Regions from separate parts of the Variovorax sp. LG9.2 genome, predicted to be linked through region 2. Evidence: predicted binding sites of a transcription regulator. Region 2 holds the regulator's gene; each other region holds the start of a gene.
The links. The regulator LexA, encoded in region 2, represses DNA repair genes until DNA is damaged. The targets are predictions, from matches to a motif close to ACTGTATNNNNATACAGT.

Region 1 (7,234 bases), on a different contig from region 2:
AAGTCCATGTTGCGCTGGGTCTTCTTCGCGTTGGTCGCCATCAACCTCGGCTATTTCATATGGTCTGGCGACGGTGGGCCGTCTGCCGGAACCGAACGCGAACCGCAGCGGCTCAGCCAGCAAGTGCGGCCCGAAATGCTGCAGATTCGCAAGGGTGATACGGCGGCGCCATCGACCCCTGCGTCGACGACTGACAGCAACGTCGCGCGCTGAGCCCGTCAGGGCTTGGCGGTGTCGAAGCGAACGCTGAAGAGTGCACCCGGCGACTGCACGCCCGGATGCGCGTCCTCCAGCGTGACAGTGGCCAGATGCTGCCGCGCGATTTCCCGCACGATCGGCAAGCCCAGCCCCGAGCCGTCGGCCTCGTTGCCCAGCACGCGATAAAAGGGCTCGAACACCAGCTCGCGCGCCGACTCGGCAATACCCGGTCCCGAGTCCTCCACCTGCAGCAGCACGATGTGCCCGAACGGATCGGCCAGCACCCGCGCGGTGATCACGCCGGGCCTGTCGGGCGACGACGGCGTGTACGCGATCGCGTTGTCGACCAGGTTGCGCACCAGCTCTTTCAACAGCGTCGCATTGCCTTCGAGCATGACACCTGGCGCACCCGGCTCGACGCCGTCGTACCCGAGGTCGATGCGCTTTTCGATCGCGCGCGGGACTGCCTCGCGCACGACCTCGACGGTGAGTCGCGCCAGGTCGCACGGTTGCCACGCCAGCGCACCGGCGCCGCCTTCGGCGCGGGCCAACGCGAGCAGCTGGTTCACCGTGTGCGTCGCGCGAATGCTCGATCGGCCGATCTGCTTGAGCGACTGTTTCAGTTCGTCGGCATTGGCGCCTTCGCGTTGCGCCAGATCGGCCTGCATGCGCAGCCCGGCGAGCGGCGTCTTGAGCTGGTGCGCGGCGTCGGCCAGAAAGCGCTTTTGCGTAGCGATCGATTCCTTGAGCTTCGTCAGCAGTCCGTTCACCGAAGCGACCAAAGGCGCGACTTCGTAAGGCACCAGCCGATCGTCTAGCGGGCTCAGGTCATCGGGCTTGCGCTCGCGGATTCGCTCTTCCAGTTCCGAAAGCGGCTTGATGGCGCGCACGAGTGCGAGCCAGATCAAGAGGATGGCGAGCGGCAGGATGGCGAACTGCGGCAGCAGCACGCCCTTGATGATTTCAGTCGCCAGCACCTGCTGTTTTTCGCGGGTCTCTGCCACCTGCACGAGCACCAGCGGTGCCGTTTCGAGCGGCGGCTGGACCCAGGTGTAGGCCACGCGCACCGTCGCGCCCCGCATCTCGGCATCTCGCATGTGCACCGAGCCGATGGTGGCGGATTCGTCTTCGGGTGGGGGTGGTATGTCGTGGTCGCCACCGAGCGATTCGCCGCTCGACGTCAGCACCTGGTAGTAGACGTGGTCGGTGTCGTCGGCTCGCAGGATCTCGCGTGCCGGCTGCGGCAGGTTGAACAGCACGTGGTCGCCCTGCACCGTGACCAGCTTGGCCAGCGTCTGCACGTTGTATTCCAACGCGCGATCGAAGGGCGCGTTGGCGATGCCCTGCGCCACCAGCCATGTGAGGCCGATGCTGACCGGCACCAGCAGCAGCAGCGGGGTCAGCATCCAGTCGAGGATTTCCCCGAACAGGGAGCGCTGGCCGCGCTGGAAGAGCTTCACGCCGGAATCTTCTCCAGGCAATAACCGAGGCCGCGAACGGTCGCGATGCGCACCGGACCTTTCTCGATCTTCTTGCGCAGGCGATGGATGTAAACCTCGATGGCGTTGAGGCTCACTTCTTCGCCCCATTCGCACAGCCGTTCGACCAGTTGGTCTTTGCTCACCAGCCGCCCCGCCCGCTGCAGCAGCACTTCGAGCAGGCCAAGCTCGCGCGCCGAGAGTTCGACCATCTTGCCGTCGATGGTCGCCACGCGACCTGCCTGGTCGTACACCAGCGGGCCGTGCTTGATGGCGTTGCTGGTGGCGCCCATTCCGCGCCGCGTGAGGGCGCGCACGCGGGCTTCGAGCTCCTGCAACGAGAACGGCTTGGCCATGTAATCGTCGGCCCCGTAGTCGAGGCCCTTGACGCGCTCTTCGACGCTGTCGGCCGCGGTGAGCACCAGCACCGGGAGCTGTGAGCCACGGGCGCGCAGGCGCTTGAGGATTTCAAGTCCGTGCATGTTGGGCAGACCTAGGTCGAGGATCAACAGGTCGAATTCGCTGTTGGTCATCAACGCCGCATCGGCTTGCGAGCCGGTGGCAACGTGGTCGACTGCCGCACCCGAGGTGCGCAGGCTGCGCAGCAAGGCATCGGCCAGCACCTGGTCATCTTCTGCAATCAGAATCCGCATCGCCACCTCCGGCTTGTTGCGCAAATTCTAGGCTGCGGCGTAGGCTTCGAGGCCGATGGTTACCACGGTGGCGATGTCGTTTCCGACGCTGGCACGAAACTCGTCCTCCGCTTGCGCGACGGCTTTGCGAAAAGCTTCGAGCCAGGCTAGCCCGTCGGCGGTGAACTGCACGCGGCGTGCACGCGCGTCGAGCGGATCGGGGCCGCGGGTGACCAGGCCCCAGGCTTCGCATTGATCGACCAGCGTGCCCATGGCCTGCTTCGTCATGCCGGCGCTCGCGGCCAGCGCCGTGAGCCGCGCGCCATCGCGTGCCAAGTGACGCGTGATGTGGATGTGCGCCGCGCTGATCTGCGAGCGCGCAGCCAGATTCGAGAGCGCCAGCGGCACGTCGACGTCGTGCGCCATGAGTGCCAGCACGCGTTCGTCGAAGCGGCGCATCGCATGGCCGAGCAGTCGGCCCAAATGGGTTTGGCGCCATGCGTTTTCGGGGTCGAGAGTCATGGCTTTAATGGTAAATCAAACTGACTAAAAAACGGGTTTACTTAAACCAATGAGCCTCTACACTACTGTTCAAGCATCCAGCCTGTAGTTAAAAGCAGATGGATCGAAGTCATTCCAACCCGTTGATATTCAAGGAGATTCTCAAATGGACGCACTCGTCAAAGGCACCAGCATTTCAGTCGCAGGCAGCGAAAAGGCCAAGGCACTGCAGGCTGCACTCGCTCAAATCGAGAAGCAGTTCGGCAAGGGAACGATCATGCGGCTCGGTGAAGGCGAGGCGCTGGAAGACGTGCAGGTTGTGTCGACCGGCTCGCTCGGCCTTGACATCGCGTTGGGCGTCGGCGGCCTGCCGCGCGGCCGGGTCATCGAAATCTACGGCCCTGAATCCTCGGGCAAGACCACGCTCACGCTGCAGGTCATCGCTGAAATGCAAAAGCAGTCAGGCACCTGCGCCTTCGTCGACGCCGAACACGCGCTCGACGTGCAGTACGCGCAAAAGCTGGGCGTGAACCTGTCCGACCTGCTGATCAGCCAGCCGGACACCGGCGAGCAAGCACTCGAAATCGTCGATTCACTGGTGCGTTCAGGTGCCGTCGATTTGATCGTGATCGACTCGGTCGCCGCGCTCACCCCGCGTGCCGAAATCGAAGGCGACATGGGCGACTCGTTGCCCGGTCTCCAGGCCCGCCTGATGAGCCAGGCGCTGCGCAAGCTGACCGCCAGCATCAAGAAGACCAACTGCATGGTCATCTTCATCAACCAGATCCGCATGAAGATCGGCGTGATGTTCGGCTCGCCCGAAACCACCACCGGCGGCAACGCGCTCAAGTTCTACGCGTCGGTCCGGCTCGACATTCGTCGCATCGGCACCATCAAGAAGGGCGAAGAAGCGATCGGCAACGAGACCAAGGTCAAGGTCGTCAAGAACAAGGTCAGCCCGCCTTTCAAGACGGCGGAGTTCGACATCCTGTTCGGCGAGGGCATCAGCCGCGAAGGCGAAATCATCGACATGGGCGTGACCGCCAAGATCGTCGACAAGTCGGGCGCCTGGTACGCCTACAACGGCGAAAAAATCGGTCAGGGCCGAGACAACGCACGCGAGTTCCTGCGTGAGAACCCGACGCTGTCGCGCGAGATCGAGAACAAGGTGCGCGAATCGCTGGGCATCCCTGTCCTGGCCGAGCTGGTAGAGGCCAAGCCGGTGAAGGCGCCCAAGGCTGAAAAGGCCGAAAAAGCCGAGCAAGCCGACAAGTAAGAAGCAGAGCGACGCGACGCAGGCTCCGCATGGCCTTTGCTGCCCCATCTCTCAAGGGTCGCGCCCTGCGTTTGCTGAGTCAGCGCGAACACTCGCGGCCGGAACTTGAACGCAAGCTGAAGAAGTACGAAGAAGAGCCCGGCCTGCTGGCGACGGCGCTCGACGAGCTTCAGGCCAAAGACTTCATCAGCGAGCCGCGCGTGGTTCAGTCGGTCTTGAACCAGCGGGCGCCGCGCATGGGCGCGATGCGCTTGCGCCAGGAGCTGCAGAAAAAGGGCATCGCTTCAGAAGCAATCACGCAGGCCGTCGCTGGGCTGCAAGACACCGAGCTGGCCCGCGCCCGCGACGTTTGGGGGCGCCGCTTCGATGCCGTACCGCTCGACGCCAAAGAGCGCGGCAAGCAGATGCGATTTTTGATGGCGCGGGGCTTTGCCGGCGGCGTCGTGGCCAAGGTCCTGAAGGGGACCGTCGATGAGTGAGTTCCTCCGGGCATGATCCGCGTCGTCACACATCGGAATGCAGCTCATGTCGAAAACAAAAACACCCTTCTCCCAATCCATCGCCCGAACGGGCTTTAAAGCAGGTGCGGCATTTGCGGGGTCCGTTGCCATCGGCGTGGCGCTGGCATTGCTGCTGGGCGGCGGTTTGTTCTTTGTGTATGTCGGCCGGCTCAACGGGCCCGGCATGGCGGGGGCTCGGGCTGGCGGCGCCGGTGCCCTGCTCGCGTTGCTCACCTCTCCGGCCTTGCTGGTGGCGGTGCTGCTCGTCGCTTTTGTGCCGCTGTACGTGATGCTCGGCGTGGCGCAGGGGCGCCGCAGGGCGCTCAGGCATGTCGTCGCGGCGCATGGCGACAGCTTGAGCGAGCGGCTGTCGGCAGCCATCGCTGGCCGCATCGAGGCCATGCCTCGCGCCCATGGTGCACTTGAGCGCGCGGGCGAGGCGCTGTCAGCCAACGCGTTGGCTGACCAGCTCGCACCGGCGCTCGGCACCAGTCGCGCGGTGCGCCGCATCATCGCCTTCGTGGTCAAGCGCCTACCGCTGTCTGACTTGCTGCGGCAGTGGCGGGCGCAGCGGGAAACGAGCGCACCCGCAGAAGCCGGCAAAGAAGATCCGGCTTTGCGCGCGATGCTGCATCAGCAGGTCGGCGATGCGTTGCGCGACATGGCCATGCCATCGCACACACTGCTGTGGATTGCGCTCGGCGCGCACGCGATGCTGTTCGGCGTCGGGCTCTGGCTCACCCGCTAATTGCTCGGCACAGCCGAGCGCCCGGCTCAAAGCCCCAACATCAACTTCAGGTTTTGCACCGCCGCACCGCTGGCACCCTTGCCAAGGTTGTCGAGCCGCGCAATGACCACCGCATGCCGATGGTCCTCGTTCGGAAACACCCGAATCTCGAGCGCGTTGGTGTCGTTCAGCGCGGTCGGCTCCAGCTTGCCGTCGGCGGTCGGCTGCAGCACCTTCACGAACTTCTCGGGCGTGTTGCTCGCCGCGTAGTGCGTGGCGAGCGCGTCGTGTAGATCACCCGCTTTCGGTTTGCCCGGCAGGTCGTCCAGATGCAACGGCAGCTGCACCAGCATGCCCTGCTTGAAGTTGCCTACCGACGGAATGAACACCGGCCGACGCGTGAGCCCCGTGTACTTCATGATTTCCGGGATGTGCTTGTGCTTCAGGCCCAGCGCGTAGATCTCGTAGGGCGGCGCGTCGCCTGTTTCATACGCTTCGATCATGGTCCGGCCACCACCCGAGTAGCCGCTCACCGATGGCAGCGCGATTGCGAAGTCAGCCGGCAAGATGCCCGCATCGACCAGCGGACGCACGATCGAAATGGCGCCGGTCGCATAGCAGCCCGGGTTGGCCACGCGGTCTGCCTTGACCACGACCTGCCAATGCCCCGCCACCAATTCCGGGAAGCCGAATGCCCACGCCGGATTCGTCCGGTGCGCGGTCGAGGCATCGATGATCTTCGGCTTCTTGCCCGGCAACTGGTCGATCAGCGCGACAGATTCGATGGCCGCGTCGTCGTGCAGGCACAGCACCACCAGATCGACGCCGCCCATCAGGTCACGCTTGGCGTTCACGTCTTTTCGGAGCTCCGGCGCGATGCTCACGACCTCGATTTGCGGCATCTTCTGGAGCCGCTCGCGAATCTGCAAACCGGTGGTACCGGCTTCACCGTCGATAAAGACTTTGGCCATAGCTTTTGTCAGGAGAAAGTACGTATTGACCGCAGCGCAAAGTGCGCGTTGGTGCGGCGCACCATGATACAGTCCGCGGTTGTTCGCCGCCCCCAACCGTCAGGTTGCCGTCGCCTGCGGACAACAGCCGATTCAGTCTCCAGATCTCCCCGTTCGCAACCTCCTTCCGAGAAACACCCTCATGAAGATTCACGAGTACCAGGGCAAGGAAATTCTTGCCAAGTTCGGCGTGCCGGTCCCCCGCGGCATTCCGGCCTACACGGTCCAGGAAGCGGTGGAAGCCGCTCAAAAATTGGGCGGCCCGGTTTGGGTCGTCAAGGCACAGATTCACGCCGGCGGCCGCGGCAAGGGTGGCGGCGTCAAGCTGGCTCGCTCGATCGATGAAGTGAAAAAGCTCGCCAGCGAAATCCTCGGCATGCAGCTCATCACGCATCAGACCGGCCCTGAAGGCCAGAAGGTCCGCCGCCTCCTCATCGAAGACGGCGCCGACATCAAGAAAGAGTATTACGTCTCGGCCGTGACCGACCGCTCCACGCAGCGGGTCGCTTTCATCGTGTCGAGCGAAGGCGGCATGGACATCGAAGGCGTCGCACACGACACGCCTGAAAAAATCCACACCGACTTCGTCGATCCGGCCCTCGGCCTGACCGTCGAGCAAGGCACCAAGCTGGCTGCCAGCATCGGCGTGCCGGAAGCATCGCAGGCGCAAGCGGTCGACGTGATGCAGAAGCTCTACAAGATCTACATGGAGACCGACGCATCGCTCGTCGAGATCAACCCGTTGATCCTCGAAGGCAACGGCAACATCAAGGCGCTCGACGCCAAGTTCAACTTCGACCCGAACGCGCTGTTCCGTCACCCTGAACTGGTCGCCCTGCGCGACCTCGACGAAGAAGACCCGGCCGAAGTCGAAGCCAGCAAGTTCGACCTGGCCTACATCAGCCTCGACGG
Region 2 (7,234 bases):
CATGCCTCGCAGCGCTGGCCGGTTGCCAGAGCCACGCGCATTTCCGACGCGTCAGGTTGCCGCGGCGTCACGCCCCGCGCCGCTCGACGACATCGAGCCCGCCTATCTCAGCGGCTACGGCTCGCTGGAAAACACAGTGGTTCGCACGCCTGATGGTGCGCCAGTGCGCCCAGTTAACACCGAGGAGTTGTTCGACGTGCAGCAGCAGTCGGACTTCTTTTTGTCATTAGGGCAGCACGACCAGGCCATCGCCGTATTGAGCGAACACATCGCCGACAACCCGGGCACCAGCGCATTGGCGTACCTCGATTTGCTGCGCATCTTCCACTCGCTCGGACGGCGCGATGACTACGCGCGCCTGCGCCATGAGTTTGAGCGCGCCTTCAATGCCGACGTGCCGGAATTCGACAAATTCTCGGAAGCCGGACGCGGCCTCGAACACTATCGCAGCACGCTGGCACGCATCGAGTCGCAGTGGCCGGCACCTGGTACGCTGGCATTGATCGAAGAGCTGGTGTTCCGCAAACCCGGAACGCATGGCGACGAAGCGTTCGACCTGGCCGCATATCAAGAGCTTCTGTTGCTGTATTCGGTGGCAAAGGAAGTCATCGACCCAGACAGCGCGCCGCCAGCGCCCGTCACTCCGCTGTCGTTCGTCGATACCTTCGGCCACGAGCTCGAGCCGACGATGCCGGCACCGATCGATCGCGAAATTCCAACCCGCGAGATGCCACTCGACACTCTCGAAGCGGGGTCGCCACCCGATGCTATCGAGGGTGCGCCGACGTTGCCGGATTCGATCTATGGCGGCATCGACGACGGGTTGCAGCACAACACGGCGTATGTTCAGGCGCCCACCACTTTGCCCCCTGCTGCCGTTCCGCCAGCGGCGCGCCCACGCGCTCCGCATCGTCCGGGTGTCGATCTGGACCTGGCCGAGTTCGACAAGACGGCCTACGAAACGATGCCGGCACCCATCGAGGTATCCGCTCCGACGGCAGAGCGTGAGAAAAATCCGCACATCATCGACTTTGATCTTTTTGATCCGGCAACCGAGGCCGAAATCGCGCCGAAGAAGTCGCCAGACACAAAACGCTGAGGTCAGGCTCGGGGCCTCGGCGTTTTACGCCGTGACGACAGGCCTCTGAGCGCGATCGACCAAAAAGCTCAGTAGCATCGCGGCCAGCACCGTCGCGAGGCCGACCCAGTGCATGGAATCGATCGCGTCATGTGCAAGCATCCAGCCGCCAGCGCCAGCACCCACTGCCTGACCGATGTAGATGCCGGAGCTGTTAAGCGCGACAGAGCCGGGCGCAAGTGTCGGTGCCAAGCCCACCAAGCGCGCTTGCTGCGCTGAGTTGGCAGCAAAGCAGCCCAGACCCCAAGGCACCAGAACCAGGGCCATCGATGCCATGGTCATCCCCAGCGGCCAGAGCAGCAGGCTCACCGCGATCATCGCTGTGGTGAGCATGACCATGCGCCCCGTGCCCAGCCGATCGATGTTCCGGCTGACCAGTACGTTGCCGATGAGACCGCATGCGCCAAACCATGCCCACATGAGGCTGAGCGATGTCGCGTCCGCGTTCAGTGTCAGCTTCAAGATCGGGGCGAAGTAGCTCGACAACACGAATTGCCCGACGCCCTGCAATGCGGTGACCGACACCACGCCCATGAGGATCGGACTCTTCAAGACGCGCCCCCAGGCTGCGCGTGACAAGGCGGCCGGATGAATGTGGGCCGGCAGAGTGAACCAGATGCCGATCGCGCTTGCAACCGAGAGCGCCGAGATGACCATGAAGGCGCTGCGCCAGCCGAAGTGACCTCCAATGAGCGCGCCGATGGGAAGGCCCAGCACGGACGCCATCGACCAGCCGAGAAAAACGAAGGTGACGGCCCTGCCGCGCTGCTCGGGCCGTACGAGCAGGCCAGCGCAGGCAGCCGACTGCGCAGTGAAAATCGCAGGCGCGATCACCGTCAGTGTGCGCACCAGCAGCAAACCACCAAAGTCGCTCGTCAGCGCGCCGACGGCATGGCCAGCCGCATACCAGAGCATGGTGCAGGCGAGGAGCACGCGGCGGTCCCACCCGGCGAACACGGCTGCCAGCAGCGGTGCGCCGAGGCACATCACGATGGCCGCCACCGTGATGAGCTGCCCGGCCGTCGCTGCGCTAACCGCCAGCGACGCGCTGATCTCGTTGAGCGTGCCGGGCACCACCATGACCCCGGTGCCGATGACGAAGTTACCGGCAAGCAGAGCCCATAGCGCGCCTGGGAGCGGCGGGCGCACCGCCGATGTCAACGTCGAACCTGCAGCGCGCCCGGGTTGACGATGTTGGTCGGGTTGCCCTTGATAAAGCTCACAACGTTGTCGAAAGCCTGACCGAAATAGAGCTCGTAGCTGTCTTGCTCGACATATCCGATGTGCGGCGTGCAGATGCAATTCTCGAGTCGCAGCAGAGCATGTCCTTGCAGCGGTGGCTCGCTTTCGAAAACGTCGATAGCGGCAAGCCCGGGACGGCCGCGATTGAGCGCAGCCAGCAAGGCGTCGGGCTCGACCAGTTCAGCGCGCGAGGTGTTGACGAAGAGGGCGGTCGGCTTCATGCGAGACAAGTCCTCCAGCTTGACGGCACCGCGCGTCTCTTCGTTGAGCCGTAGGTGGACCGACAGCACGTCTGCGGCCATGAAGAAGGCCTCCCGGCTCGGCGCGACCTGAAAGCCATCGGAGCGCGCCTTGGCGCAGCTGGCCTCACGGCCCCAGATCACCACCTGCATACCGAATGCCTGGCCGTAGCGCGCGATCAGTTGACCGATACGGCCGTAGCCCCAGATGCCGAGCGTCTTGCCCTTCAGCACCGAGCCGAGGCCGAAATTGGCCGGCATCGATGCCGATTTAAGGCCTGACTGCTGCCACGCGCCGTGCTTCAGGTTGCTGATGTACTGCGGCAGACGGCGCATCGCCGACATGATGAGCGCCCAAGTCAGCTCGGCCGGGGCCAGTGGCGAGCCGGAACCTTCTGCCACCGCAATACCTTGCTCGCTGCACGCGGTGACGTCGATGTGACTGCCGACGCGGCCGGTCTGCGAAATCAGTTTGAGCTTGGGCAGCTTCTCGACCAGCTGCCGCGATATCTGCGTCCGCTCGCGAATGAGCACGATCACATCGGCGTCTTTCAAGCGCACCGAAAGCTGTCCGATGCCTTTGACGGTGTTCGTATAAACCTTGGCTGCGTAGGCGTCGAGTTTGGCGGCGCAGCGCAGCTTGCGCACCGCGTCCTGGTAGTCGTCGAGGATCACAATGTTCATGGCGTGCCATTGTGCCTCGCGTCATCGGCCTTAACAGGCAGTCGACGTCGTTGTCGCCACGGAAGGCGGCAACGAAATGTTCGTCAGTGAAGTCGATGGCGACCGTCGACTGTCTCGGCAGCCTCGAGTGCGGCCAGTCGATCGAGTTCGGCGCACACGTCCGCTATGCGACCCGAAATCACCACGCGGCCCGTGCGACGACCGGGCTCCTGCGGGTCAACGACACGCACCACGCGCAGCGGACGCGACGGCGAAACGGCGCTTGCGCAACCCGGCTCCGCCGCCCGCGAACCACATGACGGCCTGACCGCGACATAGCGCAAGCCGGTCGCGTTTCTGCGCGGCGATGCGGCGAGCCCTCTATTGGGCAACCAGCGATCGGCCAGCAACTGCATCGGCATCCATAGGTCGGCGAAGAGGTCTGAAAAAGTAAGCGAAGCGAGTCCCATGCGATCTCCAAATAGGTCAGAGGTTGAACACAGGCAGGATTGCTTGAACGGCTGTGCCAGGGTGATGGCTCTTCGCCATACGCCCGCCACCTGTCGCAGCCGGTTTTTGCGCGCTGAATGCGCGTAAGAAAGGTGCTACCTCACATCAGCATCGTGTTGCGGATGAGGCCAACGGCGAGACCTTCGATCTCGAAAGGTTCGCCAGGCTGCACGATGATGGTTGGATAATCTGGATTCTCGGCGTGTAGCTCGATGACTTGCTTGTTGCGGCGCAAACGTTTGACGGTCACTTCATCGCCCAGTCGCGCCACCACTATCTGCCCGTTACGCGCCTCCTTGGTGGACTGCACAGCCAGCAGGTCGCCATCCATGATCCCGGCGTCGCGCATCGACATGCCGCGGACCTTGAGCAAATAGTCGGGCTGCCGCTGGAACAGCGTGTTCTCGACGTAGTAGGTTCGATCGACATGCTCTTGCGCGAGGATGGGCGAACCGGCGGCTACGCGACCAATCAGCGGCAGCGCCAGTTGAGCCATGCCCGGCAGTGAAAGCGAAAACTGGTTGTTGCGCGACTCGTTGAGCGAACGGAGCGCATCGCCCCGAAGCCGGATGCCGCGCGACGTGCCACTGATGAGGTCGATGACGCCCTTGCGTGCCAAGGCCTGTAAGTGCTCTTCTGCCGCATTGGCCGATTTGAAGCCGAGTTCGGTTGCGATTTCTGCACGGGTGGGCGGCGCACCAGTGCTCGCGATGGCGCTCTGGATAAGGTCCAGAATTTGTTGCTGGCGGGCGGTAAGCTTCACTGCGAATTGCATGGGAACTCCTTGCGGCACTGGTTGAATGTCCAGTAGCTGTATTTTTAAACAGTTTTTCAAAGTTTGCAAGCAATGATGAAGTCAGAGCAATCGGAAGTGCGTCGCCTTGTGGTGCTGGGCACCGGGGGCACGATCGCCGGCCGTGCGGCATCCGCTGGGGACAACCTCGGCTACACCGCGGGCGAGGTGGGCGTCGCAGATCTGCTCGCTGGGATTGGAGCGCCATCTGGCGTGACGCTAGTTGCCGAACAGGTCGCGCAGCTCGACAGCAAGGACATGAGCTTCGATGTGTGGCACCAGCTGGCGCAACGATGCATGCATTGGTCGAACGTGCCCGACGTGATCGGCATCGTCATCACGCACGGCACCGACACGCTCGAAGAGACAGCGTTTTTTTTGCACTCTGTGTTGCCTGCGGAGAAGCCCGTGGCGCTGACTTGCGCTATGCGCCCGGCCTCCGCACTCGCGCCCGATGGTCCGCAAAATGTGCGCGATGCGATTGCCGTAGCAGCGACCGCGGGCGCCCGCGGCGTGACCGTGGTGTGTGCAGGCACCATTCACAGCGCCATCGATGTCCAGAAGGTACACACCTACCGGCTCGATGCCTTCGCGTCCGGGGATGCCGGGCCGCTTGGCTATGTGGAAGAAGGGGCGGTGCGCCGCCTCCGTGACTGGCCGGGCGCCCTTGACGCCAATGCCGGTACTGCCGGCCTCGACGCAGCAATCAAACTCAAAGTGATCAGCACGGACGTCGAATGGCCGCGTGTGGAGATCATCATGAGCCACGCGGGTGCGACCGGTGCAGTCATCGATGCGCTGATGGCGCATGGCGCGGAGGATGCGGCCGGTCCGGTCCGCGGCCTCATCCTCGCTGCGACGGGCAACGGCACGCTGCACCACGCGATCGAAGCGGCCGCGGCTCGAGCGCACGCGGCCGGCATCGAAATTCGCCGTGCAACACGCTGCGTCAACGGCCGCATCCTGCCGCGCGGTGACGACACGTGGCCCGACGCCGGCGGCTTGTCCCCGGTCAAAGCACGCATCGCGTTGATGCTTGAGTTGATGTTGGCTTCGCCACCTGTTTCGGCTTGAGGTGGCCTGGGGCTCAACCCATCAAAGGCGCAAAAAAAGCCGCCGCAGCGACTTGCTCGTTCGCCTCGAAGGCCACCTCAGCTGCTCAAAGCAGTCAGCGCGCGTTGCGTGATTTCGTCAACCGAGCCCACGCCACTGATGGCGCGGTATTTTGGCGCTGCCGTCGGATCAGACTTGGCCCAAGTCGCGTAATAGTCGACCAGCGGTCGCGTTTGCTCGCTGTAGACGTCGAGCCGCTTGCGGACGGTTTCTTCCTTGTCGTCTTCGCGCTGGATGAGTTCGTCGCCCGTAACGTCGTCGTGCCCAACGCGCTTCGGCGGGTTGAACTTGACGTGGTAGGTACGGCCTGAGGCCGGGTGCGATCGGCGACCGCTCATGCGATCGATGATGTCCGAGAAAGGCACGTCGATTTCAAGGACGTAGTCGAGCTTGACGCCCGCTGCACGCATCGAATCTGCTTGCGGAATGGTGCGCGGGAAGCCGTCGAACAAAAAGCCGTTGGCGCAGTCGGGTAATGCCAGCCGCTCCTTTACCAGGTTGATGATGAGGTCGTCGCTCACCAACGCACCCGACGCCATGACCGCCTTGGCCTGCAAACCGAGCGGCGTGCCGGCCTTGACGGCAGCCCGCAGCATGTCGCCGGTCGAGATTTGCGGAATGGCGTACTTCTGGCAGAGGAAGGCGGCTTGCGTGCCTTTGCCTGCCCCGGGGGCGCCCAACAAAATCAGTCTCATGGTGTCCTCGGAAGGTTCTTGGAATTTGTGTCGCGCCAAGCCTGCCGAGGCGTCGATCTACGGGGCAATGCCGGGCGGAGTCGGGTCGAGGATAGCATGCGACTTCGTGCTGAAATGCCGGCAAATCCCGCTTGCAGTTGCGGTCGCGATCAGGCTTTTTCAAAGATCGCGCGTACGCGCTGCAAGTCTTCAAGCGTATCGACGCCGGGACCCGGCGCCTGCTGCGAGACATGAACTGCGATCCGGTGTCCGTGCCACAGAACGCGCAGTTGTTCGAGTGCCTCGATGGCCTCGATCGGCGCTGGAGGCAGGCTTGGAAAGCGTTTCACGAAACCGGCCCGGTAGCCATAGATGCCGATGTGCCGCAAAGGCGGTGGCGTCGGCATCGCGGGGGTGGTGACCTTGCCATTTTGGCCGCCCTGGCCGGCGCCGTCTCTCCACCAAGGAATCGGCGCGCGGCTGAAGTACATCGCAAACCCTTTGGCGTCGAGCACCGCTTTCACGACATTGGGATTCACGAAATCTGCAGGGTCATCAATCGCGTGCACCGCAGTGCTCATCGGCGCATCAGGGTTGGCGGCGAGCGTCTCTGCCACCGCATCGATCAACGATGGATCGATCAGCGGCTCGTCGCCTTGCACGTTGACCACGATCGCGTCGTCTGCGAGCCCGAGTTGAATGCAAGCCTCGGCCAGCCGGTCGCTTCCGCTGGGGTGGTCGGCGCTGGTCAGCAGCGCGAGGATGCCGTGGGCTTCGCAGGCGGCCACGATGCTCGGATGATCGGCTGCGACCACCACGCGATCGGCGCGCGACGATCGCGCTCGCTGCGCGACCCGCACGA
Region 3 (7,234 bases), on a different contig from region 2:
GCGATCTGCATCACCTGCTCCTGAAAAATCGGTACGCCCAGGGTCCGGCCTAGAGCCTTCTTGAGATCGGGATACTTGTATTCGATCTCTTCGCCACGGCGCAGCTTCTCGCGGTTCTTCAGGTACGGATGCACCATGCCGCCCTGGATCGGTCCGGGCCGCACGATAGCCACCTCGATCACCAGGTCGTAGAAGCAACGCGGCTGCAGGCGCGGCAGCATCGACATCTGCGCGCGACTCTCGATCTGGAACACACCGACGGTGTCGGCCGCGCAGATCATGTCGAACACCTTCGGGTCGTCGTTGGGGATCTGATGCATTTCCAGCGAGCTGCCACGCCACTGGTTCGTGAAGTCGAGCCCGCGCCGGATGGCACTCAGCATGCCAAGCGCCAGCACGTCGACCTTGAGCATGCCCATGGCTTCGAGATCGTCTTTTTCCCACTGGATGATCGAGCGGTCTTTCATGGACGCCTTCTCGACCGGCACCAGCCGGGTGAGCTTGGTGTGGGTCAGCACGAAGCCGCCGACGTGCTGGCTCAGGTGGCGCGGAAAACCCTTGAGTTCATTCGTGAGCTCCAGCCACTGCGCCAGCTTGCGCGGCGGCTCGCGCACGCCCGAGCGCTCCATCGCCTGGGCCAGATGCTGGTCGAGGATGGTGGTGTCGAACCAGTAATGGTCCTTGGCGAATTCGTCGACCAGCCGCTCGTCGACACCCATCGCCTTGCCGACATCGCGCAAGGCGCTGCGGGAGCGATAGCAGATCACCACCGCGGCAATGGCGGCACGCTCGCGGCCGTATTTGTCGTAGATGTACTGGATGACTTCTTCGCGCCGCTGGTGCTCGAAGTCGACGTCGATGTCGGGCGGCTCGTTGCGCTCGCGGCTCAAGAAACGCTCGAACAACAGATGGCCGACCATCGGGTTTATGGCGGTGACGCCCAGGCAATAACACACCGCCGAGTTGGCAGATGAGCCGCGGCCCTGGCACAGTATTTTTTGTTCGTTGGCAAAGCGCACGATGTCTTCCACGGTGAGAAAGAACATCTCGTATCGCTTCTCCTCGATGAGTGCGAGTTCGTGCTCGATCTGCTTTTTCACCGACGCGGGAACGCCCTGCGGATAGCGTCCTGCCGCGCCTTCCCAAGTTTTGCGCGCGAGCGTTTGCGCCGGCGTCTCGCCGTTGCCGAGCAGCTCCAGCGGGTACGCGTAGTGCTTCTTGATTTCGTCCGGGTCGAAGCGGCAGCGGTCCATCACCACCAGCGTGTTGGCCAGTAATTCCGGCGGGTACAAGTCGACCAGCCGCAAGCGTGGGCGCAGATGCCGCTCGGCATTGGACTGCAGCGCGAAGCCGCATTCGGCCACGCTCCTGCCCTCGCGGATTGCAGTGACCACATCGTGCAGTGGCTTGCGCGACCGCTTGTGCATGTGCACGTCGCCAGCCGCGACCAACGGTACGCCGGTGGCTTGGCTGACCTGCTCGAGCGTGAGCAGCCACAGGTCGTCGTCCATCTCGTTGAGCAGTTCGACGGCGATCCAGAGGTGGTCGCCAAACAAGGTTTGTGCGTGCGCGACGTCGGCCGATAGAGCTTCGACGTCGACCGTGCGATGCGGCGCAAGAAGGATTTCGCAGTGCTGCAGCGATGCGACATGGCTTTCGGTCTTGTTTTCGTGGCCGACCTGAACTTCATCGCTGCCGTGCCTCGGCCATGTCACGCGGTACTCGCCTTTGGGCGCGCTGGTGGTGCGCGCTGCGGTGATGAATTCACAGAGGCTGCCCCAGCCTTCGAGGTCATGCGCAATCGCAACCAACTTAAAACGGTCGAAGTCGAACTCGCTGCCAAAGAGCAGCCGGAAATCGGGGTTGCGCGTGAGCGGTGGTTCGTCGGCGTGCTCATGCTCGTAGTCGTCCAGCGCCTGCGGATGGTCGCGCAGGGCGACATGCGCCCGCACGATGCCGGCGACCGAGCATTCGTCGGTAATCGCCAGCGCCTTGTAGCCCAGGTGATAGGCCTGGGTGACCAGCTCTTCCGGTCGGGAGGCACCGCGCTGAAAGCTGAAGTTGGTGAGGCAATGCAGCTCGGCGTAGTCGGGCAGCGTTGGTAACGTAGATAACTCTGGCGGCTGTTTCGGTGGCAGTGGATACAGCTTGGCCGGACGGCGCGCCATCAACTGTTTGTCGCTGAGTTCAGGCATAGATCCCCTGCAGGAACCAGCGCGTTTCATTCGTTCCGCGCAAGGCGGAAGTTCGCTCGCGATAAACCCAGACCAGACCGGCCTCGGGGCTCTCCGCGACGTAATAATCGCGCGCCATCGGCTCGCCGCCTTCGTTATGGTCGTCGGCCCACCACCCGCCTTCGAGCCGCTGCGGACCGACCAGTCGCCGCAACCGCCCGTGGTACCAGGGATGCCCGGCGCGTATTTCGAGGCGCAGCGGCTGGCGCAGCAGCCAGGGCGGAAAGGTACTTACGCCCTCTCCCCTGGGGGGAAGGCAGGGATGGGGGCTCCCCCCGCGACGGCCCGTAGCAAGCCCCCTCCGCAACGCCGGGCCCCACGCCTGCATCGCCTCCGGTCGATGGTCCGCCAGGGCCACCGGCACCTGCACCTGCTGCGCCCCCAAGCGCGCACTCAGCCGCTCCACCAGCTCGTGCAGCTTGTCGCCCTTGCGGTTGTCTTCAGGCAGGAAGCTCGTGCTCGCGCCGGCCCAGGGCGACGTGTCGAGCGAGCGCAAGCGCAACCAGCTCGCAGGCGCACCGAGCTGGGTCAGCGCCAGCCGCTCACTCATCAGTTTGCGCAGATGCGCCATGTCTTGCGTGGGCTCGGCGGTACGCACGGTGATGCTCTGATGCGGCGGCAGGTTCACCCCGTTGAAGCGCCTCAAATCAAGCGTCCATTCGAGCTCTAGCGCCAGCACGCCGCGCTGGCGCGCGCGCAGCCAGATCTGCAGTGCCGACAACAAGCGGTTGGCCGACCACATGAGTTCATGCGCGTTCTCGGCCAGCGCCGGCAGTTCGAGCTTCTGGTCGAACACATCGGGCAAGGTAAGCCACGTGTGCTTCTCGGGGCGCAAGCCCCACGCCATGTCGAGCGTCTCACGCAGCGTCGTACCGAAGCGCCGCGAAAGACCGCCGCGCGGCAGCGCCGCCACGTCGCCCCAGGTGCGGCAGCCCATGCGCTCCAGCACGTCGAGATGCTCCCGCGCAGCCGTGAGTGCGCCGAGCGGCAGGGCGGCCGGCACATCGACGGGCGGCTTGTGGCCGCGCGCGAACAGCCGCAGCCGTGCCAGCGCGATCAAGCCATTGGCGCCCTGCACTTTCTGGATGCGCGTGCCGGGCGCCGGGTTCCAAGCGGTCATCAGGCGCATCAACGACTGCTGCCCGCCCCAGAGCCGCTCGCAGGCCGAGACTTCGAGCAGGAGCGCTTCGTCGAGCCATGTGACACGCGGCGTGAATTGCAGCGCCCACCAGCCGAGGGTTTCGATGGAAGGAGGCGCAGCGACAGGCGTGTCGGCGGCTGGCGCGCCAGGCATCGGTGCCGTTGCAGCCACAGGTGCCCGGTCTTCTTCAGGCTGCCACCGCAACGCGATCCATTGCATGCGATTGCCCCTCCTTCCTGCGCAAGTCCAGACGGACCACGGTCGTGCCGGGATTTGCTTCTTCTTGCGCGCCTTGCAGTTCTTGCATGCGCCGCTTGCGCCGCAACTGGCTGGCGGCCAGCAACGCCGTCATGCGCTCGCTGCGGGCGGGCAAAGTCAAGGGCATTACCAGCGGCGGGCCACGGCGCTTCAGCAAATGGACATCCATCTGCCCGCCTTCTGCCGGAACCACCTGCAGCCGCAACCGCGCCGGTGAAGCCGACTGCGCCATGGATTCAGGCCTGAAGACGAACAACAGCCCCTCATGCTGTGCCGCAGCGAGTTGCAGCCTGCGCAACTCGCCCACGCGCGCCTGCGGCAACCACGCCAGAACGCCCGCCACGTCGGCGCAACGCAAGGCCTGCTCGCAAGCCCAGAGCCGTGCGGCAGACGCCTCGCTGCGCACCCACATCAGCGCCTCGACCGGCAACCCCGCGGCAGCGAGCGCCGGGCCGAAGGGCTCGTAAGGTGCGCCGATCAATACCACCGGCCCGCCCCGCGTTTCGACCGCGCGAGACAGCACCGGCAGCAGCAGTTGCCAGACATGCGCTTCAGGTGCCGCCTGCAGTACCTCGGTCATCGCGCCGATCGGCCAGCCGCCCCCCGGCAGCTCGGCGTCGAGCGCGGGGTGGCCGGTGCCGAGCACGGGCATGTCGGCGCTGCCCAGCTCGTCACCGCGCCAGACGTTCTGGCGCGCGGACGGGGAAAAGGAGTCGAAGGAAGGGAGGCCCATGATGAATCGTTAACTGTATTTTTATAAGGGGTATCCATTTAGCTCCAGCGACCGCAGAACTACTGGATAAACGTACAGATGCTAGCGATGTTCACGGGGAAGCGCTACGCTCCAAGGCCAACGGGTTACAACAGCCGACAACAGGCCTTGTCGCAGGATGCAGCAGCGGCAGAACGGTGGCTTCTTGATCTTCAGAATGACAAGCGCGTCGCTGGGAACTCGACGTTGCACTCGAATGAATGGTCGGTGGGAGATTACTTTTATGAAAAAAACAAACTTCGTTCGAGTTGGGGTTTACGTGACGTTGGGTCTCGTCATATTGATTCCTTCGTTAAGTCGGTATGAAAGGGTCGTCGTAGGCGCAAGTTCGGTCTTGGACTGGCCACTCCTGGTCGCGTCAATAGTTGGTGCGCTCGCCTGCTTCTGGATTGCAATTCAGGCCCTGAGGAAACCGTAGCCGACCGCCTTGGCCCTTATGAGGCGCTCGACTGAATCACATCCGCATAGGTCACGGGCGCCGTGACCACGGCCTGCTGAAGCAACCGGTAGAACAGCATGCCGCGCGAGCCTGAGGTTCGGCGGTTGAAGCGAAAGACGAACTCGTCGAGGTAGGCGTCCAAGTGCTCGGGCTGCACCGAGCCGTGGTGCGTCCCAAGAATCCAGCGCTTGACCAGGGCCGCCACACGATGGACACCAGCCATCGAGACATGTGCAGGCACGTCCGAGCCGAGCATCACAGTGCGCTGGTGGTCGTAGCCCAAATCCTTCAGCGGCTTGTAGGCGGCCGCACCGTCAGTGCGCACTTGGGCGCCGAGCTCGATGCTCTCTTGGACAAACGGAATCAGGTATTGCGCCGAAGCTTTGGGAATGCGACGCAGCCGGATGCGGCCAAACCCCTTGGGCTCCAGTAGTTCGACGGCCACGGCGACCAGCAACTTCGACGTGCTGCGCTTGCGCCCGGTCTTGATGGGTGGGTCCTCACGGTCGGTCAGCGCCATGTAGGTCTCGTCGACCTCGACCACGCCTTTGAGTTGATCCCGACCGGGGCGAACCATCGCCCGGCGGAATCGGTGCAGCATCGTCCAGGCCGTCTGGTAGCTGCCCAAGCCGAGCACACGCTGCAATCCCAAGGCGCTGACGCCTTGCTTCTGGTTAGTCAGATACCAGGCGGCGGCCAACCACACACGCAGCGGCGTGCGGGTCTTATCGAAGATCGTGCCGGCAGTCACTGTAGTCTGGTGCTGGCAGCCACGACACATCAAACGAGTGCGGCTGGCTCGGTATGCCTCGCCAATACCGCCGCACTTCGGGCAGACGAAGTTGCTATCCCAACGCAGCCGCTCCAGATAGGCAAGGCAATCGTCCTCGGTGGAAAACCAGTCGAGGAATTCGTTCCAGGTTTGGGGGTAGTCCTTAACCGCTGTCGGCGCTAATATCTGTACATCCATCCAGTATTGTGCAGTTGCTGGAGCTAAAAGGATACCCCTTATTTTTATACAGTATTCCGAAAACCCCAACCACTTCTTTGCAACACTCTCAGGCGATCATTGCCGGCACGATGCCAGATTCACTTACTCCACCCTGCGATCCGTGCGAACTGCCGAGGGCAAGCCCAGCAACAGCGCCAGGCGGCTGGAAGGACACGGGCCGCGTGCACTACATCGGCATCAGTCGAAGAAGCGCAGCAGCTGACGGTTGACTTCGTCGGCGCGCTCGTACTGCGTCCAGTGACCGGCGCCATCGACCACCGCGCCCCCGCGATTCGGATGACCGGCAGTCAATCGCGCCACCAGCGGCCGCGGGTCGGCGGTGACGTCGTACTCACCCCACATCAGCAGCAACGGACAGGTCAGCGTGTCGATCGCCGCCTGCAGCCCACCGGCCATCGACACGTCCTTGCTGCGGAATCGCGTGCCGTGGCACGACACGTCGTGGATCTCGAAAGCCAGCGGATCGGAAGCCTTGTCGTGCAGCATGAGCGCGTCGAGGTTGTGCTTCAAGGCGACACGCTCGGCTTCGCGATCGACCGAGCGGCGCCAGTTGATCATGTCCAGCGTGAGGCGCCGCAGCGACGCATGGCCGCCGCTGCCGACCAGCGCCAGCCGACGCACCGGACGCCGCGTGGCGAAGGTCGACGCCACCAGTCCGCCGAAGGAGAACCCGCCGAGGTCGACTGGCGTATCGGCGCCGATCAGCATGTCGAGCGTGCCGCCCAGCGCCGTCAGCAACGGATCGATCGGCGCCTGGCCGTCGGCCATCGGCAAAGGCTTGTCGGAGTCGAGAAAGCCCGGCATGTCGGGCAACCACAGCGTGTGTTCGGCCGACAGCGCCTCGACATTGCGGATCCAGTGCATCCAGCTGCCATGGCCGCCGTGCAACAACACCAGCGGCGGGTAGGTGATGTCGGTCTCGGTGTTGCCGAAGCGACGCCAGCGCACGCGCACGCCTTCGTGCACCGGATCGTGGTGCGTCGACAGCGCGTCGATGCGTTCGATGAAGGCGCGGGCGCCGGCGTCGGAATCTGGCGGAAAGTTCATGGAAGCATGCGCTGGAGTTCGGGTTCTTTGTCGATGAACTGGTGCTTGAGGGCACCCGCCACGTGCAGCGCGAACAGCCCGTACAGGATGTAGCCGGCCCAGATGTGCAGCGCACCGAACTTGTCGTGCAGCATCTCCTTGGTCGCGGGCTCGATGTTCATGATCCAGCCGATGCGCGGCCAGGGCACCAGGGCGAAAAGGTGCATCGGATGGGCGGCGGCGTCTTTCCAGGCCGAGTCGTGCATCCAGCCCGACAGGGGCAGCAAGATCATCAATGCATACAGCGTGCCGTGTGCAGCGTGTGCGGCGAAGCTTTCGAGCCGACCGTAAG
Region 4 (7,234 bases), on a different contig from region 2:
GATTTCGCGAACGATAAAAAGTCCCAGACCCAGGTTGGCCCGTTCGTCCAGGGGCTCGGCCGGCGCGCCGCGGCGAAGCGGCTCGAACAGTTGCGGGATAGCTGCGAGTGGGATGGGCTCGCCAAGGTTTTCAACGGACAACCGGACGGCTTCGGCGTCACCGCTCAGGTGAATAACCACCGTACTGCCTGGCGTGCCGTACTTCGCCGCGTTGTTGACAAGATTTCCCAGCACCTCGCGTACGCGCGACACGTCGAATTCACCTGAGGTGTCGCCCTCCGCCTCAAAATTAATCGGCGTGTCCGGCAGAGCGGCGCGCAGCACATCGATCTCTTCCCTGCAGGGGCCCGCAAGATCCGCGGCTGTCCGTCTGACGCCAATGCCAAGACCAAGTGAGGCACGGCTGAAATCGAGCAAGTCGTCGAGCAATGTCTTCATCCGCTTGCCGCTCTGGACAAGCCGGACAGTGTGACGGGTCAACGGTTCGAGAGTGGTCATGCGCGACAACACTTCAGCAGTCAACAGAATGGCGTTGAGCGGCCCTCGCAGATCGTGCCCCAGCACGCCAAGAAATACGTGCCGCCAGCGGTCCACTTCGGCTGTGTAGAACGCCACCGACTCGGCCACAGCTTGATCAATGGCTTCGTTGAAGCGCACTACGTCGTCGGACGCGTCGTCGTCGAAGTGCGATGCCTCACCCAGCCAGAGCCGCAGCACCGAAGCGCGCAGCGCCCGGTATTCCGCCACGAGCTGCTCGATGTCGAAACCCGCCTTGGCCCGCAACTGCGCGTGCGTCTGCGCTGCGCTCTCAGGGGCGCCCTGCGGGCGCTGTTGCTGGCCGAGTGATTTGAGCTGCTGCGCGGGTCGTGTCTGGGGTGCTCGCAGGTCCACTGCCACAGCCTGCAGAATCATCGGCATGTGATCCCGTAAAGCCTCCGCATCGAGATGCCGGGCGGCGGGATCCAGGGTGCGCGCAAATTCTTCCGCGCTGAACACGATGGTCTCGATATTCTGGTCAATGAAATCCGCAAGCCGCATAGAAACCTCGGTGGCTGACATGCGCAACCTGCGCATCGGCCGATCGTACCCAATCGCATCCGCGTTGCGGACGTGGACGAAGTGCTTACCGGCCCTTTTGGCCAACCCTTAATGATGCTCGGCTGACTGCGACAGAGCAAGAAACAACGTCCCGGCGGTTGTCCCGTCGATCGCTGCAGGATTCGATCCCCGCGGAACAACGGCCTGCGTCAAAAGATCGGTCTGCACCGTACGGGGAAGCCACGCCATTGGCCATGACTTAAATATGGGCTGCGAGATGAGCCGGCTGTCCAGCACGGCGCAGTTGGCGTGGCGCTTGTCCTTGTGAATACGGTTAACCAATGTGGCCAGTTGCACTTCTTCTCCTTCAAGGTACTGGAAGAAGAGGTTGTCCGCAAGATAGAGCGCGCCGGTTATTTGGCGGGCGGCGTTGGCTTGCCGGGCCTCGACGCAAATGCGCAATCCCTCAGCAGCGTCGCAGAGCGCCGTGCTTGAATAAATCAATCGACCGAGCATGAGATCTTGTGTCTCTCAAGTACTCGAGGTTGTTTGTGCGCTGGCTATGAACTTCGGCGTAGGACGACTCCATGAGGAGTCCGATTGAAGTTGCCCTCATCGATGCTTCTAGCCGACGGCAGCCCACGCCCTATTTCGCACTGGCCGCAGTTTCTTGCATGGCTTGGACGCATTTGCTGTTTGCGCGGTGCTCAGACGCACGCTCCTGGTTCTGTACAAAGGCAGAAGGTACAGTGCCAAGGCAATTTATTCCAAGGCGTGGGTCGATTAGCCGACCTACTTGTTTGTGCTGTCCGATGGCATCACGATCGGCGCAGTGCGCGGCGGCAATGCCACGCGGCATCTCAATCGTTCCTGCGCGCCGAACCGCGAAGCGACGGAGCCCTACGACGACACTGGCCGCCTCGTTCTCCAGTTCTGGGCTTTGCGCAAACTCAAGGCCGATGAAGAGCTTTTCGTCCACTACCGATTGCAAGCCGAGGCCGCCTCCGTCCCGGCCAACTACCTTTGACCCTGCTAAGCCGCAATCTGCCGCGGAACCATGATCGGCAAGGCGCATCCGCCCTTCGATCTTTTGCAGTTGGTGCGGACTGTCTGGTCACCTTGTGGCTTAACCGGCGAACGGTTTTGTCAAGTGCGCTATTTCACCGAAAATCCCGGCTCGAGGCACGCAATCGCCCGAGCAGCTTGTCGTGATTGCGCAGCTTCAACGCGACCAGCGAGTGCACACCTTTCTCGGACTGCCAGGTGCCTTGCACTGTGAGCAGCATCGACCCCCGCAACGCCGCCCGCTGTGCCTCGGCAACGCTGGGCCACACGATGATGTTCACCGTGCCGGTCTCGTCTTCCAGAGTCGCAAAGATCACGCCGCTGGCCGTGCCCGGCTGCTGCCGGTGCGTCACGATGCCGCTCGCTCGGACAGTGCTTTTGTCTTTGGCATTGCGTCGCAGATCCTCCGCGGTTCGGATGCCCCATTTCGCCAGCCGGGGCCGCAGCAGCGCCAGCGGATGCCGACGCAACGTCAGGCCCATCGAGGCGTAGTCGTCCGCGATGTCGGCGCCTTCGGTAGGTGCGGCAAACTCGATGGTCTCTTCGATCGTCGGCGCGTTGCGCAGCAGCTCGGTGGCCCGCGTCTCGACACTGATCGCTTCCCACACAGCGTTCGGCCGGTGGCCCGCCAGCGAGTGCAGGGCATCGGCGCCGGACAGGCAACGCAGGTCGTGCGCATCGAGCCCTGCGCGCCGCCCGAGATCTTCGACCGTGGCAAAAGGCGCAGTCGCGCGCTCGGCCACGATCCGCTGTGCCACGGCCTCCCGCATGCCCGAGATCTGCGACAGGCCCAGCCGCACTGCGCGCAAGGGGTCCACGAAAGCGGTGTCCCAGCGCGGACTGCACCCGCTGGCCTGCGTGGCTTCTTCGAGCGTGGTCTTCCACTCGCTGACTGTCACATCTACCGGCCTGACCACGACCCCATGCTCGCGCGCATCGCGCACCAATTGCGCCGGTGCGTAGAAGCCCATCGGCTGGCTGTTAAGCAGGCCGGCGAGGAGGGCGTCGGGATGGTGGCGCTTGAGCCAGCAGCTCACGTAGACCAAGAGGCCGAAGCTGGCCGCATGGCTCTCAGGAAACCCATAGCTGCCGAAGCCTTCGATCTGCTTGGCGATTCGATCGGCAAACTCGGGTGTGTAGCCCTTTGCCAGCATGCGATGGACGAGCTTGTCCTGGTGCGGCTCGAGCCCGCCCTTGCGACGCCAGGCGCCCATGGCCCGGCGTAACTGATCGGCTTCGCCAGCGGTGAAATCGGCTGCCAGCATGGCGATCTGCATCACCTGCTCCTGGAACAGCGGCACGCCCAGCGTGCGCTCGGTCGCCACCTTGATCTCGTCGCTTGGGTAGTCGATCGCTTCTTCGCCCGCTCGGCGACGCAGGTACGGATGCACCATGCCACCCTGGATCGGTCCGGGCCGCACGATGGCCACCTGCACCACCAGGTCGTAGAAGCGCTCGGGCTTCAGCCGCGGCAGCATGCTCATCTGTGCACGGCTCTCGATCTGGAATACGCCCACGGTGTCGGCCTTTTGGATCATGGCGTAGGTCACCGCGCACTCGGCCGGCACGTCTTGCATGCCGAAGGGGGCGCCACGTTTGCCCGCAACGAAGTCGAAGGCGCGGTGGATGGCGGTGAGCATGCCGAGCGCCAGCACATCTATCTTCAAGAGGCCGAGTGCATCAAGATCGTCCTTGTCCCACTGCACCACGGTGCGATCGTCCATTGCGGCGTTCTCCACCGGCACCAGGCGGCTTAACTTGTCGCGCGCGATGACGAAGCCGCCGGTGTGCTGGCTCAAATGACGGGGGAAGCCCCGGACTTCGTTGGCAAGTTGCAGCCACTGCTTCACCTTGCGTGTCGACGGATCGAGGCCGCATTCGAACAGACAGGCTTCGGCAATCCATTGACCTTCTATGCCGTAGGCCCCGTTGGCCAGCCGCTCGACCGTCTCGAGCGGAAAGCCCAGCGCCTTGCCGACATCGCGCAGCGACGACTTGGTTCGGTACGAGGTGATGACCCCAGTGATGGCCGCACGATCCCGCCCGTACTTCTTGTAGATGTACTGCATGACTTCTTCGCGTCGCTGGTGCTCGAAGTCAATGTCGATGTCCGGCGGCTCCTTGCGCTCGACGCTGATGAAGCGCTCGAAGAGAACGTTCATGCGGGCCGGATCGACCTCGGTAACGCCCAGGCAGTAGCAGACCGCCGAGTTGGCCGCTGACCCGCGGCCCTGGCACAGGATGCCCTGCGCGCGCGACCAGTGCACGATATCGGCCACTGTCAGGAAGTAGGGCTCGTAGGCCAGTTGCGCAATGATGGCCAGCTCGTGCTCGATCTGGCCGCGCACTTTGTCGGAGAGGCCCGCGGGGAAGCGCGTGAGGGTGCCGGCGTAGGTGAGCGCGCGCAGGTGCGAAGCGGGCGTTTCGCCCGGCGGCACGATCTCGTCGGGATACTCGTAGCGCAGCTCCTCCAGGCTGAAGGTACACAGGCCCGCGATCTTCACGCTCTCGTGCAGCCATTCAAGCGGAAACAATTCAGGTAACAGCACACGGCCGCGCAGGTACTGTTCTCCGTTGCTCAACAGCTCGAAGCCGCACTCCGCCACGGTCCTGCCCAGCCGCACCGCCGTCAGCACGTCCTGCACGGGCTTGCGACCGCGGCTGTGCATCAGCACGCCTCCGGTGGCCACGATCGGCACGCCGGCCTGTCCCGCGGCTTCCTCGAGGGTCCATAGGACCAGGTCGTCGTCCATCTGCATCGGCCGGCTGCCAGCGATCCAGCCACGGCCGTCGAACCAGGTGCGCAGCCACATGGCCTGGGCGAAGAGGCTTTCGACGGTGGCGCCTGCCTCCGGCAGGAGGAGCGCGATGCAACCGGCCATGCCGGCCAGATGAGGGGCCTTGGCGGTCTTGCCCTCGATGTCAGTGACCAGCGCCTTGTACAAGCCCTTGGGTGCGCGCCGGCGCGCCAGCGTGATGAGTTCGCACAGATTGCCGTAGCCGCGCCTGTCCTGCGCCAGCAGCACCAGTCGAGCGAAGGGGGTGTCGTTGGTGGTCATGAACTGGATCTCGCTGCCGACGATGAAGTGCAGGCCGCATTCGCGTGCTTCGAGGTGGGCCCGCACGACGCCGGAGACCGAACATTCGTCGGTCAGGGCGAGTGCGGTGTAGTGCTTCTCGGCGGCCCGGCGCACCAACTCCTCCGGCATGGAGGCACCCACGAGGAAGGTGAAATTAGAGCGGCAGTGCAGCTCGGCGTAGGCAGGCGGAGAGGACGGAACGGGCAGGATCACGAAGCACAGACGTCGGCATCAAGACTGATAACTGTACATTCATCCAGTAGTTTTGTACGATGCGCTCATGGACAAATTGCACGATTCAAACGGCCGCCAAGCCCTGTGGATTGGTGCGTGCGCGCACCAGCTGCAGCGCCGCTGGCGAACGATCGATCCAGTCGAACTGGAGGCGCAGGCGGCCGCGCTCTGGCAAGACGCGCGCTTGCGCAGCCTGACGCCCGTGGAGGCTGCGGCCGAGTGGCTCAGACCATTGACAACCAAGGAATCGCCAAGCGCGGGGCCTGGACAAATCCGATGAACTGGTCCGCCGTGCCAGGCAGTTGTTCGACCGCGCGACGCCGGCGCCGCGGCATTGCAGAATCTCCTTATGTGCACCCGCTACATCAGCCCGGAAGTCCGCGAGATCGAGGCCCTTTGGCACGTCGGCCCGCGCAATCAGAGCGGCTGGGTGCGTGAACTCCATCCGCTGCGCCCGGGCCCCTTCATTCGCCGGGCCAGTGATGGTTCGAACGATCTTGTCGTGGGGCAGTGGGGAATGATTCCGGCCGACTGCGAAACGCGCATCCCCATGAGCAAGCCGAGAGGTCTGGGCGACAAGCCGAAGCGTCTGAGCACCGTGAACGCCCGCAGCGAAACCGTGTCGAGCAGGCCGACGTATCGCGATGCGTGGAAGCGAGGCCAGCGTTGCATCATTCCGGCGTCGTCGTTCGACGAGCCCAACTGGGAGACGGGGAAAAACGTGTGGTGGCGCTTCGAGCGCTCAGACGGACAACCTTGGGGTGTCGCCGGAATCTGGAGCATGTGGACCGATCCAATCACCGGCGAGATCGTGCCCAACTACACCATGCTCACGATGAACGCCGATGTGCATCCGTTAATGAATCGCATGCACAAGCCGATGCTCGATCCCAAGACGAAGCTATCGTTGCCGCCGCAACAACAGGACAAGCGATCGCTCGTGCTGGTGGAACAGGTTGACTTCGACCAGTGGCTTGCCGGTACAGTGGAAGAAGCCAAAGCGCTCGTTCAGTTGACGCCGGTGGAACTGTTCAACGCGGGACCGGCAGACCAGCCTGCGGCTGCTCAGGAGGCGAGACTTTTACTGTGAACTGCATGTCTTAGCACCCTTGACGTCTGGTCGTCAGATCTGACATCGGGTGGTCTGCGTTGACTGAAGGCGAGTAGGCATCGGCGCAGTTGGAAACCATCCGCCTTCCCAGTCTCAGATTTGGCGTTGGCATTAGGGCGTTAGTGGCTCATTTGCTGCTGCATCTGCTCCGGTAGCCAAAACCGGCTGGGGTAACGGTGACTTTCAGTGAGGCTGCCATCGCCTCCGACGACTCGCTTCCGAAGGGAATCCTGTTCGTCTCGTCCGGGATGGCAAAGCTTCCGAACATATAAACGACTTGCATGGTGATTTTTACGGTCGCTGGCATCGTTGTTGAACCACGGCGTGGTCACCACGATTGCCTGCACTGCCCGGTTGGCTTCGTCAGGACACCGACAGCCGGGACGTTCGTACAAAAGCTGGACTGTCACGATCCGGCGATGCATCGGCGGCGTATTGGATGGGACATAAAAACAAACGCGGCAGGCCCCAATTTCCGAGCCACTTGGTGGTGGCCTGCTCACCAATGGTGCGATACCCGCCGCGAGTTAGCGCCTGCGCGGGTCGCGTCATCCTCTGGCAACGGACAAACCTTCCCAGGCCTCTTTGCCGTGAAGTTCGACGTTCTTTCAGGCCCAGCAAACGAACTGGTCGGGTCGAATGAGAATGAGGTTTGCCTAGCGCTCGACTGCGCCTTTGCAGTCGTCTTGCACGATCGTGAGCGGCA

Region 1: a site for LexA is predicted at 2,912-2,929, ahead of recA (recombinase RecA). Genes of this name have one in related genera too.
Region 3: a site for LexA is predicted at 4,428-4,445, ahead of imuA (translesion DNA synthesis-associated protein ImuA). Genes of this name have one in related genera too.
Region 4: a site for LexA is predicted at 5,427-5,444, ahead of QN413_RS21330 (error-prone DNA polymerase). Genes of this name have one in related genera too.

What each region holds. Positions count from the first base shown of each region.
Region 1 covers NZ_JASJXB010000023.1:17,308-24,541, reverse strand. Annotated here, with positions in the region: gene QN413_RS19865 (biotin--[acetyl-CoA-carboxylase] ligase) at 1-1, shown strand, start outside; gene QN413_RS19860 (sporulation protein) at 7-213, shown strand; gene QN413_RS19855 (sensor histidine kinase) at 219-1,658, opposite strand; gene QN413_RS19850 (response regulator transcription factor) at 1,655-2,329, opposite strand; gene QN413_RS19845 (MarR family winged helix-turn-helix transcriptional regulator) at 2,357-2,830, opposite strand; gene recA (recombinase RecA) at 2,976-4,085, shown strand; gene recX (recombination regulator RecX) at 4,115-4,564, shown strand; gene QN413_RS19830 (hypothetical protein) at 4,611-5,333, shown strand; gene argC (N-acetyl-gamma-glutamyl-phosphate reductase) at 5,360-6,283, opposite strand; gene sucC (ADP-forming succinate--CoA ligase subunit beta) at 6,465-7,234, shown strand, end outside.
Region 2 covers NZ_JASJXB010000002.1:83,385-90,618, forward strand. Annotated here, with positions in the region: gene QN413_RS02455 (hypothetical protein) at 1-1,099, shown strand, start outside; gene QN413_RS02460 (MFS transporter) at 1,124-2,287, opposite strand; gene QN413_RS02465 (D-2-hydroxyacid dehydrogenase family protein) at 2,296-3,303, opposite strand; gene QN413_RS02470 (hypothetical protein) at 3,387-3,752, opposite strand; gene lexA (transcriptional repressor LexA) at 3,893-4,567, opposite strand; gene QN413_RS02480 (asparaginase) at 4,640-5,659, shown strand; gene adk (adenylate kinase) at 5,737-6,393, opposite strand; gene kdsB (3-deoxy-manno-octulosonate cytidylyltransferase) at 6,543-7,234, opposite strand, start outside.
Region 3 covers NZ_JASJXB010000014.1:114,414-121,647, reverse strand. Annotated here, with positions in the region: gene QN413_RS15925 (error-prone DNA polymerase) at 1-2,195, opposite strand, end outside; gene QN413_RS15920 (DNA polymerase Y family protein) at 2,188-3,594, opposite strand; gene imuA (translesion DNA synthesis-associated protein ImuA) at 3,563-4,366, opposite strand; gene QN413_RS15910 (IS1595 family transposase) at 4,840-5,814, opposite strand; gene QN413_RS15905 (alpha/beta fold hydrolase) at 6,034-6,903, opposite strand; gene QN413_RS15900 (cytochrome b) at 6,900-7,234, opposite strand, start outside.
Region 4 covers NZ_JASJXB010000027.1:36,028-43,261, reverse strand. Annotated here, with positions in the region: gene QN413_RS21345 (HAMP domain-containing sensor histidine kinase) at 1-1,059, opposite strand, end outside; gene QN413_RS21340 (BLUF domain-containing protein) at 1,147-1,554, opposite strand; gene QN413_RS21335 (SET domain-containing protein-lysine N-methyltransferase) at 1,841-2,065, shown strand; gene QN413_RS21330 (error-prone DNA polymerase) at 2,199-5,396, opposite strand; gene QN413_RS21325 (SOS response-associated peptidase) at 5,767-6,507, shown strand; gene QN413_RS21320 (hypothetical protein) at 7,185-7,234, opposite strand, start outside.